One region of the Dietzia lutea genome, then DNA from elsewhere that is predicted to be linked to it. Evidence: predicted binding sites of a transcription regulator. Region 1 holds the regulator's gene; the other holds the start of a gene.

Region 1 (7,837 bases):
CTGCGAGGAGATCCGCAGCGTGGCGCGGTCTTCCATGAGGTTCACGTCGTGGATGTCCGGGACCTTCGAGACGCCGATCCCCTGCTCGACCCAGCGGACGACGTAGCCCAGGATGGTCTGGCAGGAGTTGTCGACCTCCTCCTTCTTCTCCTCATCCGACCAGTCGGTGCTCGGCGCGAGCGGCACCGTGAGGATGTCGTCGACGCTCGCGCGACGACCGCCGGCGAGGAGCTCCTCCTGGCGGGTCAGGACGTTGACGCGGTGGTAGTGGGTGGCGTGCAGGGTGGCGCCGGTCGGCGACGGGACCCAGGCGGTGTTGGCGCCGGCCTTCGGCTGGCCGATCTTCTCGGCGAGCATCTCCGCCATGAGGTCGGTCTTGGCCCACATGCCCTTGCCGATCTGCGCGCGGCCCCGCAGACCACACGCCAGGCCGGTGTCGACGTTGAAGTCCTCGTAGGCGTTCATCCAGCGCGCGGACTTCATCTCGCCCTTGCGGATCATCGGCCCGGCCTCCATGGAGGTGTGGATCTCGTCGCCGGTGCGGTCGAGGAACCCGGTGTTGATGAACACGACACGCTCTGTGGCCTCCGCGATGCAGGCGGCGAGGTTCACCGACGTGCGGCGCTCCTCGTCCATGATGCCGACCTTCAGGGTGTTGGCCGGCAGGCCGAGGAGCTTCTCGACGCGGCCGAACAGCTCGGTGGTGAACGCGACCTCGTCGGGCCCGTGCTGCTTGGGCTTGACGATGTAGATCGACCCGCTGCGGCTGTTGCCGCGCTCGTTGCCCTCCGCGATCCCGTGCATGCCCGCCAGCGCGGTGATCAGCGCGTCGAGGATCCCCTCGGGCAGCTCGTTGCCCTCGGCGTCCAGGACCGCGGGGTTCGTCATGAGGTGGCCGACGTTGCGGACGAACAGCATCGATCGCCCGTGGAGGCGGACCTCACCGGAGCCGTCGGGGGAGGTGTAGACACGGTCGTCGTTGAGGACGCGGTTGAACGTCTTACCGCCCTTGCTGATCTCCTCGGACAGGTCGCCCTTCATCAGGCCGAGCCAGTTGCGGTAGCCGAGCGTCTTGTCCTCGGCGTCGACAGCGGCGACGGAATCCTCGAAGTCCATGATCGTCGTGACGGCGGACTCGAGGACGACGTCCTTGACGCCGGCCGCGTCCGTCGAGCCGATGGGGGAGTCCGGGTCGATCTGGATGTCGATGTGCAGGCCGTTGTTGCGCAGCAGCACCGAGGAGGGGCTGGCGGCATCCCCGCGGTAGCCCACGAACTTCTCCGGGTCGGCCAGCCCGGTGGTCGCGCCGTCCGCGAGCGTGACCCGGAGCGCGCCGTCCACGACCGCGTACCCGGTGGTCCCCACGTGGCTGCCGGAGGCCAACGGCGCCGCGTCGTCGAGGAACTCACGAGCCCACTCGATCACCTTGTCGCCACGGACCTTGTTGTAGGAGTCGCCCTGCTCGGCGCCGTCGGTCTCCGGGATGGCGTCGGTGCCGTAGAGGGCGTCGTAGAGCGAACCCCAGCGAGCGTTGCCGGCGTTGAGGGCGAATCGTGCGTTGGTGACCGGCACGACGAGTTGCGGACCGGCGACGGTCGCGATCTCCGCGTCGACGTTCTCCGTGGTGACCGAGACCGACTCGGGCTCCGGCACGAGGTAGCCGATCTCCCGGAGGAACTCCTTGTACGCCGCCTGGTCGATCGGCGCCGGGTTCTCGTGGTGCCACGCGTCGATCTTCGACTGCAGGTCGTCCCGCACGGCGAGCAGTTCGCGGTTCCGGGGAGCCAGGTCCGCGAAGATCTCGGAGGCACCGGCCCAGAACGCGTCGGGGTCGACCCCGGTGCCCGGGATCGCCTGGGTGTTGACGAAGTCGAAGAGGACCTCGTCGACCTGGATACCGCCGACGGTGATGCGTTCGGACATCGATGCTCTCCTCAGGTAGGGGATCGTTCTCCCCACCGACTCTAATGTCCTCGTCGTGGCGCTTCATCCGCCATTTCCGCAGTGCGGAATGACGGTCGGCCGCTAGTACGATCACGACATGACTCCGGACCACACGCCGACGGCCACCGACGGCATCGCCTTCCTCAAGGGCCACGGCACACTCAACGACTTCGTGATCCTGCCCGACGACCACGCCGAGCTCGACCTCGACGAGACGCTGGTCCGCGCGCTCTGCGACCGACGCGGCGGCATCGGTGCCGACGGAATCCTCCGGATCGCCACCGCCGGTGCCCTAGTCGATCGCGGGGTTCTTCCCGCGCTCCCGAACGGGGTCGACCGCGCGGACTGGTTCATGGACTACCGCAACGCGGACGGTTCGATCGCCGAGATGTGCGGAAACGGGGTCCGGGTATTCGCCCACGCGCTGGTGGCCACGCACCGGGCCGACACCGGAACGATCGCCATCGGCACGCGTTCCGGGCCGCGGCCCGCGACGATCGTGTCCCACTCCGGCGACGACGCCGTCGTCCGGGTCGACATGGGGGAGCCGCGGCTGCTCGGACTCTCCTCGGCCGAGCTCGGTGGCCGCACCTTCGCGGGCGTGGCCGTCGACATGGGCAACCCCCATCTGGCCTGCATCGTGCCCGGGCTGGACGCCGCGACTCTGGCCGCCTTGCCGGTCGGCGACGCCCCGACCTTCGACCGCGATTTCTTCCCACACGGCGTCAACGTGGAGATCGCCACGCCCCTGTCCGAGGGGCGGGTGACCATGCGCGTGCACGAGCGGGGAGCGGGGGAGACGATGTCATGCGGGACCGGCATCGTGGCGACGGCGGTCGCCGCTCTGGCCGACGCCGGACGCGGCACCGGAGACGTCGTCGTGGCGGTCCCCGGCGGGGAGGTCAAGGTACATCTGACCGACGGCGGTTCGACTCTCATCGGCCCGTCCGCGCTCGTCGCGAGCGGCCGGTACCACGGCGGGGCATATCACACGGCCGTGCACGCGACACACACAGCCCCGATGTGAGATGATGCAGGGGAATGACTATTGATCACACGGCCGCCGAGCGGCCGACACGCGACCTCGATCCATCCATCGGCGAACTGCAGCTCGAGGAGAGATCCTCGCTGCGCCGGGTGGCGGGTCTGTCCACCGAACTCCAGGACGTCAACGACGCCGAGTACCGCCAGCTCCGCCTGGAGCGGGTCGTACTGGTGGGCGTGTGGACCGAAGGGTCCGCAGCCCAGGCGGACGCCGCGATGGCGGAGCTCGCCCAGCTCGCCGAGACGGCCGGCTCCGAGGTCTGCGACGCTCTCATCCAACGCCGCGACAAGCCGGACGCGGCGACCTTCATCGGCTCCGGAAAGGTGAGCGTCCTCAAGGACGTCATCGCCGCGACGGGTGCCGACACCGTGATCTGCGACGGCGAGCTCACCCCGGGTCAGCTCCTCGCGCTGGAGAAGGCGATCAACGTCAAGGTCATCGACCGGACGGCGTTGATCCTCGACATCTTCGCTCAGCACGCGACCAGCCGCGAGGGCAAGGCGCAGGTCTCCCTCGCACAGATGGAATACATGCTCCCCCGCCTCCGCGGGTGGGGTGAGTCGCTCTCCCGACAGGCGGGTGGCCGGGCCGGCAGCAATGGCGGCGTCGGCCTGCGTGGCCCCGGTGAGACGAAGATCGAGACGGACAGACGCCGTATCCGCGAGCGCATGGCCCGGCTGCGTCGCGACATCAAGGGCATGAAGCAGTCCCGCGACACCAAGCGCTACCGCAGGCGCGCCACGCCCGTTCCGTCGATCGCGATCGCCGGATACACCAACGCCGGGAAGTCGAGCCTGTTGAACCGGATCACCGGCGCCGGCGTCCTCGTGCAGAACGCGCTGTTCGCCACACTCGATCCCACCACCCGCCGCGCCGACCTTCCCGACGGGCGGCCGGTCGTGTTCACCGACACGGTCGGCTTCGTCCGGCACCTGCCCACGCAGTTGGTCGAGGCGTTCCGGTCCACGCTGGAGGAGGTGGTCGACTCCGAGCTGTTGCTCCACGTGGTGGACGGTTCGGACGCGTTCCCCCTTCGTCAGATCGAGGCCGTCCGCAAGGTGATCAACGAGGTTGTGGAGGAGCAGAACGCCGAACGACCTCGCGAGTTGGTGGTCATCAACAAGATCGACGCGGCCGATCCGGTGGTGCTCACCGAGCTGCACCACGCCCTGCCGGACGCGGTCTTCGTCTCAGCAGCCACCGGGCAGGGCGTCGACGAGTTGCTCGAACGGATCATGCAGATCGTGGCCTCCGGAGACATGGAGCTGACTCTCGAGGTCCCGTACACCCGTGGTGACGTGGTCGCACGGGTCCACACCGAGGGTGCGGTGGTCGAGGAGGAGCACACCGACCGCGGTACGCGCCTGGTGGTGCGGCTTCCCGCCTCGGTGGCCGGTGAGCTCGGCGAATTCGTCTCGGACAGCGGCACACGCGACGGGGCCGCCTGACCGGTCCCTGCGACGACGACGCCGCCTGACCCGATCACGGGGCAGGCGGCGTCGTCGTCGCAGGGCGGTGTTCAGAGTTTGCGGAACACCGTGACGACCTTGCCCAGAATCGTGGCGTGCTCGCCCGGGATGGGACTGAAGGACGGGTTGTGGGGCAGGAGCCAGACCCCGGTGGAGTCCTTGCGGAAGGTCTTCACGGTCGCCTCGCCGTCGATCATCGCGGCGACGATCTCGCCGTTGTCCGCGACGTTCTGCCGCCGCACCACGACGTAGTCCCCGTCGCAGATCGCCGCGTCGATCATCGACTCACCGACGACCCTGAGCATGAAGAGGTCCCCGGACCCCACGAGATCGGTCGGGAGCGGGAAGACCTCCTCCACGGCCTGCTCGGCGAGAATGGGGCCACCCGCCGCGATCCGACCGAGGACCGGGACGTAGACGGGCTCGACCGCTCCACTCGGCCGTCGGACCTCGCTGGTGGGGGAGCGGCGCCCCCGGGTCTTCTGCCCGGGCACCCCGTGGACGTCGACAGCCCGCGGCTTGTGCGGATCCCGGGTCAGGAACCCCTTCTTCTCCAGGGTCCGCAGCTGATGCGCTACAGACGACGTCGACTGCAGGCCCACGGCGTCCCCGATCTCGCGGATGCTCGGCGGATAGCCGCGCTCCTTGACCGTGTCGTGGATGTGCAGCAGCACACTCTTCTGGCGGTCTGTCAGTGAGTCGAAGTCGGGCTTCGGCATCTCGGGTCCCTTCGGCGAATGGATGTTCGACGTCGTCATCTGTGTACACCCTATCGCCCCTGAGCGGGGAGCGCCACACACACGTTCGAAGAACTTCGTCGCGGAATGGTGACCGTGTCGGAGTCGCGTGATACAACTCTAGGCGTATCGGTATTCGAACATAGGTACACAGAAATCCACACGATTGTGCGAATCCTCTTCGCACACCGTATCGAGCAGGGAGTGGACATGACCATTCTGGAGATGCACTCGCACACCGACTCCACCGTGGGGTGGACCGAGATCTGCGCGGCGGAGCACCGCGCCCCCGCCCAGCGTGCGGACGGTGTCCGCCCGCACGCCGGCCGGGCCGGGGACCGACAGGCCCGCGGGCGTTCCGGGACCCGACCCGGCGCGCGGCCGGTGGGCCGTCGCGACTCCGCCTCGCCCATCCACGGCGCCTCCACCGACCGGGTCGTCGCTCACGCGCCGGCGACCTCGCGGACGTCGGCTCCGCGGCGGATCGTCCAGGCCCGCCCGGTGGCGTCCGACCGTGTGCGCGCCTGCCGCGTTGAGTCGCCGGCCCCGACCCGTGTCGTCGATGACGTGCCCGCCTGGGCACTCCTGGCCTGCGGCATCGCCTTCGGGGTTCTCATGCTCCTGGCCGTGGCGTTCCTCGGCGGGCCCGCCTACGCGTGACCGGCACACCGGCCTCCTAGAATGAGTCGGGGACGATGGTCAATCGTCCCCGCGTCCCGTGGTCTACGTCCTGGGAGGCGTGAAGTCCGGTCGACGAAGGGCCACACGGGAATGTACTGCCCTACATGCCACAACGAGGACTCCCGGGTGATCGACTCACGATCGGTCGACGAGGGTCAGGCCATCCGGCGCCGGCGGGAGTGCCCGGAGTGCGGGCACCGCTTCACGACGCTCGAGACGCCACTGCTGACGGTCCTCAAACGCAACGGCGTCACCGAGGCCTTCAGTCGCGACAAAGTGGTCCGGGGAGTTCGCCGGGCCTGCCAGGGCCGGTCCATCGATGAGGACGCCCTTCGGCGCCTCGCCCAGCAGGTCGAGGACACCGTCCGCGCACGCGGCGCGTCCGAGGTGCCCGCCCACGAGATCGGTCTCGCGATCCTCGGCCCCCTCCAGGACCTCGACGAGGTGGGCTACCTACGCTTCGCCTCCGTCTACAAGCAGTTCAGTTCGGCCGACGATTTCGAACGCGAGATCATCGCGCTCAGGGACCGCCGCGCGACCCTGTGATCCGCCGCGCGAGCCGCTGACCCGCCGGCCCGCGCCGATGGCAGGCCGCTGCTCACACCAGTGGTAGGACCTCCGGCCGCCGGACGGTCAACGCCGGGCGCGGGGTGCGAGCGCGGACGCCACCGCCTTGTCGATGCGCTCGGCCGAGACCGGACGGGACGTACCGAGGGACTGGGCGAACAGTCCCACTCTGTATTCGGCCAGCAACCACCGCAGCTCGCGCGACGAGCGCGCGCCGCCGGGCCGACGTCGCAGAGCCGCGCACGCCTCCTCGACGGTCTCCTCCGACCGCGCCAACCGGGCCGTCAGTTCCCGATGCCGGGCAGGGGACTTCTCCGCCAGGTCGAGTCGGACACCGACCGCCTTCACGTGCCGCTCCAGGTGCGGCAGCACGTCGACCGGATGCCGGGCCAGAAAACCCTTACCCACGAGGAACTCCAGCGACGGGGCCACCGCCTCGGCGACCTCGGCCGGGGCCTCCGCCACACGCACGGACACCTCCCGCGCCGCCACCAACGCGGGCACGACCGCCGAGATCGCCGACGCCACGGCCCCCGGCACCTCCGCCCTGGCGGCGTCCCGTAACTCGCCGAACTCCGCCACCGTCAACACCGGCACGCCCTTACGCCGGGCGATGATCCGGCCACACGCCGCCAGGGCGGCGTCGGAGACCAGTGCCTCGACGCCCCCGTGCGGGTACTGGGTCAGGGCCAGTCGCTGCTCGACCGGGCGACCGCGCAGGATCGAGGAGGCGGAGACGAGGTCGGACGAGATGAGCGTGAGCACCGCTGACGCCTGCCTGGTCCGGCGTTCCTCCTCCGTCGCGCACGCGACCCGGTGGATGCCGTCCGCATCGACGCGCAGGGCGGGGTAGACCGTCACCTCCACACCGTCCACCGTGCCGGTAACCGACGGGGGGAGATCGCCGATGGTGTCGGCACTCCACTGCCGGAATGGCCCGTCGTCCGGCACGAGCCGGGTGTTGAGGGTCTCGCGCACCTTGTCCCGCAGTCGCGTCCGCAGCGCTGCGAGGTCGGTGCCGGACGCGACGACCGTCTCGCCGTCGACCACCTCGAAACGCACCCGCAGGTGATCGGGGAGCTGCGTGGGGTCGAACTCGCGGGGGTCGACCGTCGTCCCGATCCGGGCGGAGAGCGCCTGCGCCAGGGCCACCGGAAGCGGGGCCGAGCGCGGGGTGACGTCGCGGGCGAGCAGGGCGGCGTATTCCGCGGGCGGCGAGCAGAGCCGCCGGAGGTACTTGGGGAGGGTGCGCAGCATCTCCGTGTAGAGCTCTTCGCGCAGCCCGGGGACCAACCACTCGAAACCGGCGGTGGTCACCGAGGACAGCTGGGGCAGCGGGATCCGGACGGTGATGCCGTCGGCGGCGACGCCCGGGTCGAACTCGTAGCGCAGCT
Region 2 (7,837 bases), 1.4 Mb from region 1:
GGCGTGGTGCATCGACGCCATGGAGGTGAACCGACGGCTGACCAGTTCGGTCTCGCGCCCCTCGCGGTCGCGGAAGCGCAGGTGCCGGGTGAGCACCGCGGCGCGGAGGTCGAGCCGGTGCCGGTAGTCGAGGATCTCCACGTCCGCGAGGCGCAGGACCTCCACGCCGCCGATGCGGAGTTTCAGCGGCAGCCAGTTCGGCAGGTTGACCAGGTCCTCGTTGTGGACCGGGACACCGCCGAGCAAAGTGGTCGCGCGGTTGTAGAGGCCGTGGGCGTAGGTGCCGGGGTAGTGGACGTCGTCGGCCTCCTCCCATTCGGCCGTGCCGCGGGTGGCCATGTACCCGTTGCCGGTGGAGGTGAGGGTCTCGCGCAGGCCCTCGTCCCGGGGGTCGACGCCGTCATAGGCGAGGGTGAACGCGGCGTCGGTGTCGCTGGCGGTGTCGCTGGCGGTGTCGATGGGCCCGGTGTGCGAGATGGTCACATCTGTGACACAACCACACGCGAGTCGTCGGCGGGCGTGGTCGGCGGGCCTGTTCTCGAGATCGTCATCCCGCCGAGACCCGCCGGCCACGCCGATGGGCTATGATCTAGGTCACAGTCGGGACGGTTCGGGCCGCGCCGCGAATCCCCTTGTCGACCGTCTCGTCGGACACGGGAGTTCACCATGACCGTTCAGCTCATCGAGATCACCGAGGACGTCGCCGACCGGATGCAGATCCTCACCACGCCGACGACCTGCCAGGTGGAGGACGCACGCATGATCATCGTCGACCTGCTCGGCTCGGCGCCATCGTGGCCGCTGGCCGTCCTGGTCGACCAGGTCTGCATGGCGTACGAGTGCCCGGACGGTGAGCGCCTCATGGTCGATCTGCGCGATCGGGAGGGGCTGGCGGACGACCTGCTCCGGGACGAGCCCGCGCTCAAGCGAGTGCGGTGGGTGCGCGCCACGCGGATGGCGTTGCGCGAGCTGACCGATGCGGGCGAGGTCGTGTGGAGCCAGCCGTCGGATGACCCCGACGAGGTCGACCACCCGGAGGTGCAGGTGCTGATGTCCGGCGCGGAGCCGCGGGCCTTCCACGTCTACGTGGGCGAGCCGCTTCCCGACGGGTCGGTCTCCTTGCGATAGCGCACGGCCACCGCGAGCATCACCGCGCCGACCGCGATGAACGACAGGACGCGGAACAGGCCCGGCAGCGTGGCGAGGTCCAGCAGGAGCAGCTTCGCCAGCGCGAGCGCGCCCAGAACGAACCCGAGCCGTCGGGCGTCGGCGATGCGGGGGCTCGCGGTGAGGACCAGCCACGCCGCGCAGCAGATCCACAGCACGGTCACCACGAGATGTGCGGCGAGGAATCCGGTGCGCGCCGCGCCGGTGAGGTCGCCGATCGTCACGCCGGCGGCGACGATCATCACCGAGAAGGTGGCCAGGGCGACGACCGCGCCGACCATCGTCACGCGCCCGGCCTCGCGGGGCAGCCGGCGTCGCGCCCACCAGGTCACGGCGGCCGCCAGTGCGGTGACGGCGAACGCGGAGACGACGTCCCAGTAGCTGAACCCGCGCACCGCGAGCCGCTCACTGAGCGCGAGGTGCGGTTCGTTGACGCCCAGGTACACGAGCAGGGCGAGCCCGGAGGCGGCGCCGGCCACCCAGTGCAGCCACCGGCGGTCCCCCAGCCCGGCCGCCGCGACGTACGCCAGCGCGCTGAGGGTGAGCGCGAACCCGGTCATCTCACGCCCGCCCAGCTCGACCCAGGTGAGCAGGAGCAGTGCGCTGCCGACGATGCCGGTCACCGCGGACAGGTGCGTGGCGGGTCGGTCGCGGTCGGTGCCGTCCATGCGGCCGGTGCGGTCAGCGCGGCCGGCGACGGCGGCGACGATCAGGTAGGCCGCGGCGAGGAGCAAGCCGTAGGGCCAGCCGGGCCGGAGGAGGTACGTGGCGGGTAGGAGGGCGAGGGGCAGTGCGGTGGGGACGACGACGAGGGCCGCGTTCTCGACGGCGGGGCTGCGGCGGAGTGTGTCGTACCAGGCGACCCCTGTTCCGACGGCGGCGAAGACGAGGGCGGTCGCGATGAGCGCCATCTGTTCGCCGCGGGAGTGGAGGGCGGCCTGCGACAGGTATCCGGCCAGCAGGACGCCGGGGAGGACGGACCACACGACGCGGACGGCCACCCCGAGGTCGGCGGCGAGGACGGCGGTGGCGATGCCGACGATCGCGACGAAGACCGGTAGCTCGACGTCCGTGGAGATGAGCGGGGCGAGCAGCATCGTGCCGGCGGACACGAGGCACCCCAGCAACCCCGAGGCCCACCGCTGCGCCAGCGCCATGCCGCCGAGGGCGAGTCCGCCGACGAACATGAACGCGGCCGGGACGGGGATCCACAGGTAGAGGGTGGTGGCCGCGATGATGTCGAGCATCGCCGCGGCGAGTCCGGTCCCGACGAGCGCGAGCGCGCCGGGGTTGACCGGGGTCTCGGCCGTCGGTTCGTGGCGCGTTTGTAGTCGTAGGCCCAGCACGATGAGGACCACCGCGAGCGCGGCGGCGGCGATCACCCGTGCGATCGGCGGGAAGAGCCCGGCCTGGATGGCGACCACCAGCAGGAAGGCGATACCGGCGAGCATGACCGCCCCGCCGATCGCCGCGATGACGGTGGCTGCGGTGATCCGCGGCGCCCGCCGGGGCCGCGCCTCGGCCGGCGGAGCCCACGGCTGCAGGTGCGGCGGCAGCGACTGCGGCGACTGCCGTGAATGCTCCGGTTCCGGCCGCCATGCGTGCTCCCGCGCCGGCTGCTGCCACGGCCGCCCGGGCGGCTGCCACGGCGACTCGGTCGCGGCCGGCTGCGAAGCTGCGTGCGGACGCGGCTGCGGGGCCGGCTGCGCGGCCTGGGCGGGCCCGGCGTGCCGACCGAGCGCGATCAGCCCGGCCCGGACCTCGGCGACCTCCGCGGTGATGCGTCCGAGGCGGGCGTCGAGGTCGGCGAGGGCGCGCTGCAGGTCAGGCTGCTCGGGGTTCACCCCCGAATCATCTCCCGCCCCGGCCGCGGCGTCCATATGTCACGCCCGGGCCCGCGCTCTACCGCCGCGCGCGCTGACCCGCGGGCGCCGGACGCGACCGCAGGACGAGGATCACGCCGACGGCACTGACGGCCATCCCCACCACCGCCGGGAGGGTGATCGGGACGCCGAACATGAGCCACACCCAGACCATCGTCGTGGGCGGGGTGAGGTACAGCAGGACGCTTGCCACGGTGGCGCCGCGGGTGCGCGTGACGAAGACGAAGAGGACGTAGCCGCACAGCGTCGACAGGAAGACCAGCCAGGCCACCGCCGCCCAGAAGTCGGTTTCCGCCTCGGGCGCCGCCTGACCGGTCAGCACCGCCGCAGCCATCAGCACCACACCCGCGACGACGGACTGCATGGTGATGGACTGCAGCAGCGACTCGGTGGGGCGCAGGCGCTGGGTGAGGACCGTGCCCGTGGCCAGGCTGAGCATGCCCGCGGCCGGGAACAGGTACGCCCACCAGGGTGCGGACCCCGCGTCCAGGCCGCCGGAGACGACCATCACGACGCCCGCCAGCCCGAGGGCCATACCGATCCACATGCCGGCCGTCGTGCGTTCGCCGAGCACGCGACCGGCGACGGTGGCCACGAGCAGCGGCTGGAGGGCGGCGATGAGCGCCGCGGTGCCGCCGTCGACGCCGCGCGCGACCCCCTCGAAGATCATGTACAGGAACACGGCCTGGCTGAACAGGCCGAGGACTGCCTGCCGGGTCCACGCCGCACGGTCGTTCAGTCGCACCCGCAGCACGAGGCAGACGCCCACCAGCAGAACGCCGAGGATCGAGAAACGCCAGGCCAACAGCTGGAGGGGGGTGCCGCCTGCGCGCGTGCCGAGCTCCGCGCCGACGTAGCCGGAGCTCCACATGAGCACCAGCGCCACCGACGCCAGATGGCCGCCGTTCCGGCGAAGCGCCTGACGCGCGGACTCGGGCATCGTCACACCTTATGGCCCAGCCGCCCTCGCCGTCGTCGACCCGATCCGCACCACCCCCTCGCGCGCCCACGCCGAATTCGCGCAGCAGCGGGCACTCGGCACCGGCGGTCGCCCGAAAGCGGCGCCCCGCGGTTTCTCAGGCGGGTCGGGTGTGGGGGCCGTATCTGGTGTGGCCTGGTGGGTTGATCAGGGTGCCGTCGGGTCCGATGATGCGGTCGGCGAAGGCCTCCCACTCGCGTTCTCGGATGGCGTCGCGGGCCCGCGCCAGGGGGCCTTTAGGTCTGGTGCGGTGCTCGTGCCCGGTGTCGGTGCAGATGATCAACTCACCCAGCGGCCCGGTGCGGTAGCTGTTGGTGCCGAACGTCTTCTCCCGGTGATGCTTGCGACACAGGCACACCAGGTTCCACTCGGTGGTCGGCCCACCCAGTTCCGGATCACGCGTGTTGAACGCGATCACATGATCCACGTCGCAGTCCTTCGCCGGCACCGAACACCCCGGATGCCGACAGGTGCCGTCGCGTAGCCGGATCCGCTCGGCCATCGCCGGGGTGATCACATACCGCAACGCGCGCTCCGGGTTGTCCAGCACTCCGGGGGCGGGGTCGATGAGCTCGAACCGCACACTGGCCTCATCGCCCTCGAGCAACTCCGTGCACAACCACTCGAAGCTGCTGTAGGTGCCGTGGACGAACTCCACCCGATTCGGCAGACCCCGCACCGCCGAGGCGATCACACTGATCCGAATCGGCACCCCCGCCCGCGCCGCGTTGCCCAGCGACGGACGCGGCAGATCCGCCCCCACCCGCACCTGGCCGAGCTCGATACCGCACTCCTCGGCCGGCGCCGCCGCAGCGTCGGCGGTGCCGGTGGCGGGATCGCCCGCGGATGCGCCGGTGGTGGCGGTATCGCAGGCGGCTGCGTCGGGCGGGTACACCGCCAGCGCGGCCAGGGCGTCCGCGCGCGACTGAGCCATCGGCCGGTCCAGCCCGTCCGCGGCCGCCACCGCGGCGTCGGTGTCGATACGACGGCGCAGCAACTCCGCATCGGCCGCGGTGAGCTTGGCCCACATCGTGGCCATCCCGTTGCGGCCGCCGCGGAACCGCACCTCGCGGGTCTCGGCCGCCGCCTCAGCCGCCTCCTGCGCCCCGGCCGGATCGCACCGCTCCACCGCGTCCTCGATCGCCGACTCCACCGCCGACCGGCTCGGCCGGTCCCCGCCCTCGAGATCGCCGGTGAAGCGGGCCAGCACCTCGTCCTCCACGTCCCCCACGATCGCATCCGGCACCTCGGCCAGACGACACGCGATATCGACCGCCAGATCCTCGGGCATCACCCCCCGCCCCACCACCGAACACAGCCGGGACAGACGGGTACGGATCTGCACCCCCGCGGTGACCAACCGGTCCGCATGCCAACACGTCAACTGACACGCCGCCACCAGATGATCACGCGCCCGCGCCGCCGGCGCCAACCGCGCATACCCCGGCCGACGCGACCCCTCCGGGCGCTGCTCGTCCTGCGCCAGCGCCGCGCGGGCGAACTGCTCGACCAGCACGTACGCGGCCTCCAACCGCGTCGCCCCGGCCCGATTCTGCGCCAGCGTCGCCGCGCGAGCCGCCTCACTGACCGCCGCCATGTCCAACGCGCCCAGACCCTCAGGGACCGCGAACAACGTCCTCGCCGTCGTCACCAACCCCACCCCCTCCGCCGAGCGCCACACCGAACGATGATCACCTATCTCGAACTACAGTTCGATCATACCTCCGCGCCCGCAAGCGCACAAGCGTTCGAACAAGACTGACCTCGCGCGCTGCGAGCAGCTCCACAGGCACTCGGGCGATGACCTCGCCGTCGCCCCCGCCACGCCCCCGAGGAGAGGTCACGGTCACGCACCCGGGCGACCCCGCGCGGCGGCCACAGCGTGCATCATTTACATAGTGTGTGCCACACACTATGGTGTGGCACATGGACAATGAGGCCGACGCGGTGCAGGGCACCCACCTCCAGGAGATCCGGCGGGGGTCCGTGGTGCTGGCGAGCCTGATCGCGTGCCGGACGCCGAAGTACGGATACGGACTGCTCACCACGCTGGCCGACGTCGGCATCGTCACCGAGGCCAACACCCTCTACCCGCTGCTGCGCCGCCTGGAGGGCCAGGGCCTGCTCACGTCGACCTGGCGCACCGACGACCCCCGGCCCCGCAAGTACTACGAGACCACCGCACTCGGCGCCGAGACCGCCGAGCGGCTGCACACCGAATGGCTGGCACTGGGCGCCGGCTACGACGATCTGCGGAAGGCGGATGCGTGATGCCCCGACTCACCGATCGCTACATCTTCGAGGTGGTCCGCCACCTCCCCGAAGGCCAGCGCGGCGACATCTCGGAGGAGATCGCCGCGACCATCGACGACATGATCGCCGCCGAACTCGACGCCGACACCGGCCCCGCCGGCCGGATCGACCCCACCGCCGCCGAGCACACGGTCCTGCGCCGCCTCGGCGACCCCGCGCAGCTCGCCCGCCGGTACTCGGGCGTGCGCCAGTACCTCGTCGGACCCGACGTCTACCCCGTCTGGTCCCGCGTACTGCGGTGGCTCGTGCCCGTCGTCGGCACGATCGCCGCGGTGGCCGGCGGCATCCTCTATGTCTCCACGACGCCCGTCCCCCAGCTCGGCGACCTTATCGCCCAGCTCGTCACCTCCGTGTCCGCCGCCCTCCTGTGGGCCTTCGCGGCGTGGACGCTCGTCGTGGTGATCATCGAGCGGACCACCCCGGAGGGCGCACGCAGCGCACTCTCGCGGACGCCGACCTGGGACCCGAACGACCTCGACCGCCCGGGCAGCGGAAGCGACACGCGTGCCGACGCGATCGTCTCGCTCGTGATGCTGGCACTACTGGCCGGCGTGCCGTTCATCCCGTCGACGTTCCTCTACATCGGCCACCTCAACGGGGGCGAGCCGCTGATCAACCCGGACATCCCGACCGGCTGGGTCGTGAGCTACCTGATCCTGATCGGCGTGCTCGCGCTCGTCCAGGTGTGGCGCCTGGCGCGGCCGGGGCGGTCACGCGGCCGCCTCGCCCTCGAGATGGCCACCGACATCGTGTTCGGCGTCTTCCTCACCGCACTCGTCCTGAGCCAGCAGACCGTGCTGCATCCGGACCTCGTCCCCGCGAACGGCGACGGCGGCCCGGCCACCGCAATCCGCTGGGCTCTCGTCGCGGCGATCTGGGTGATCGTGGTGTGGGACCAGGTCGAGACCCTACGCACGTTCCGGCGCCACTCCATGAACGAGTGACGCCGGAACGTGGAGCCGAGGGGCCTGACCGCCCCGGCCGGGTTCAGCCCTCGGCTGCGTGACCGGTCAGCTACCCGCACCCGCCGGCGCGGCGGCCGAGCCGCTGTCGGCGCCCTCGTCCTCGGCGCCGCCCGCGAGCGAGGCGGTGGCCGCGGCCCCCGCGCCCACGAGGCTGCCGCTGACGCTGCCCGACGTGACCGAACCCAGCGGCCCGAGGATGTCGTTCGCCTGGTCGGCCACGACCTGCCTGTCGATGCCGAAGTAGTTCACGAGCTGACCGATCCGGGGGCCGAAGATGCCGTCCCGGGCGCAGATGACGCCCGCCGCGGCGGACTCCTCGGGCACCGGCGCATCCCAGCTCACGGTCTCGCCGGCCGCAACCGGGAGACCGCCCGTGAAGCCGGTTCCAAAGGCGGTGGCCGTCCCCACCAGATCGAGTCCGGGCCCGCTCACCACCGCGGCCGGCTCACCACCCGGGGTCACCGTCAGAACGGAGACTCCCCCGGCGCCCTGGATCGTGGCGAGGACCGCGAGCGATCCCACGACGTCGT

What was found. Region 1 encodes LexA, which represses DNA repair genes until DNA is damaged. Its sites were predicted from a motif close to CGAACANNTGTTCG; they were not measured.
Region 2: A6035_RS02165 (HNH endonuclease signature motif containing protein) is a predicted target of LexA. The motif match lies at 5,767-5,780, and genes of this name have one in related genera.

What each region holds. Positions count from the first base shown of each region.
Region 1 covers NZ_CP015449.1:1,902,803-1,910,639, reverse strand. Annotated here, with positions in the region: gene A6035_RS08690 (malate synthase G) at 1-1,923, opposite strand, end outside; gene dapF (diaminopimelate epimerase) at 2,042-2,971, shown strand; gene hflX (GTPase HflX) at 2,986-4,437, shown strand; gene lexA (transcriptional repressor LexA) at 4,509-5,177, opposite strand; gene A6035_RS08670 (hypothetical protein) at 5,406-5,855, shown strand; gene nrdR (transcriptional regulator NrdR) at 5,967-6,422, shown strand; gene hrpA (ATP-dependent RNA helicase HrpA) at 6,510-7,837, opposite strand, start outside.
Region 2 covers NZ_CP015449.1:480,181-488,017, reverse strand. Annotated here, with positions in the region: gene A6035_RS02185 (glycoside hydrolase family 65 protein) at 1-483, opposite strand, end outside; gene A6035_RS02180 (hypothetical protein) at 667-1,128, shown strand; gene A6035_RS02175 (DUF2339 domain-containing protein) at 1,083-3,011, opposite strand; gene A6035_RS02170 (DMT family transporter) at 3,070-3,990, opposite strand; gene A6035_RS02165 (HNH endonuclease signature motif containing protein) at 4,127-5,680, opposite strand; gene A6035_RS02160 (PadR family transcriptional regulator) at 5,956-6,300, shown strand; gene A6035_RS02155 (HAAS signaling domain-containing protein) at 6,300-7,286, shown strand; gene A6035_RS02150 (hypothetical protein) at 7,353-7,837, opposite strand, start outside.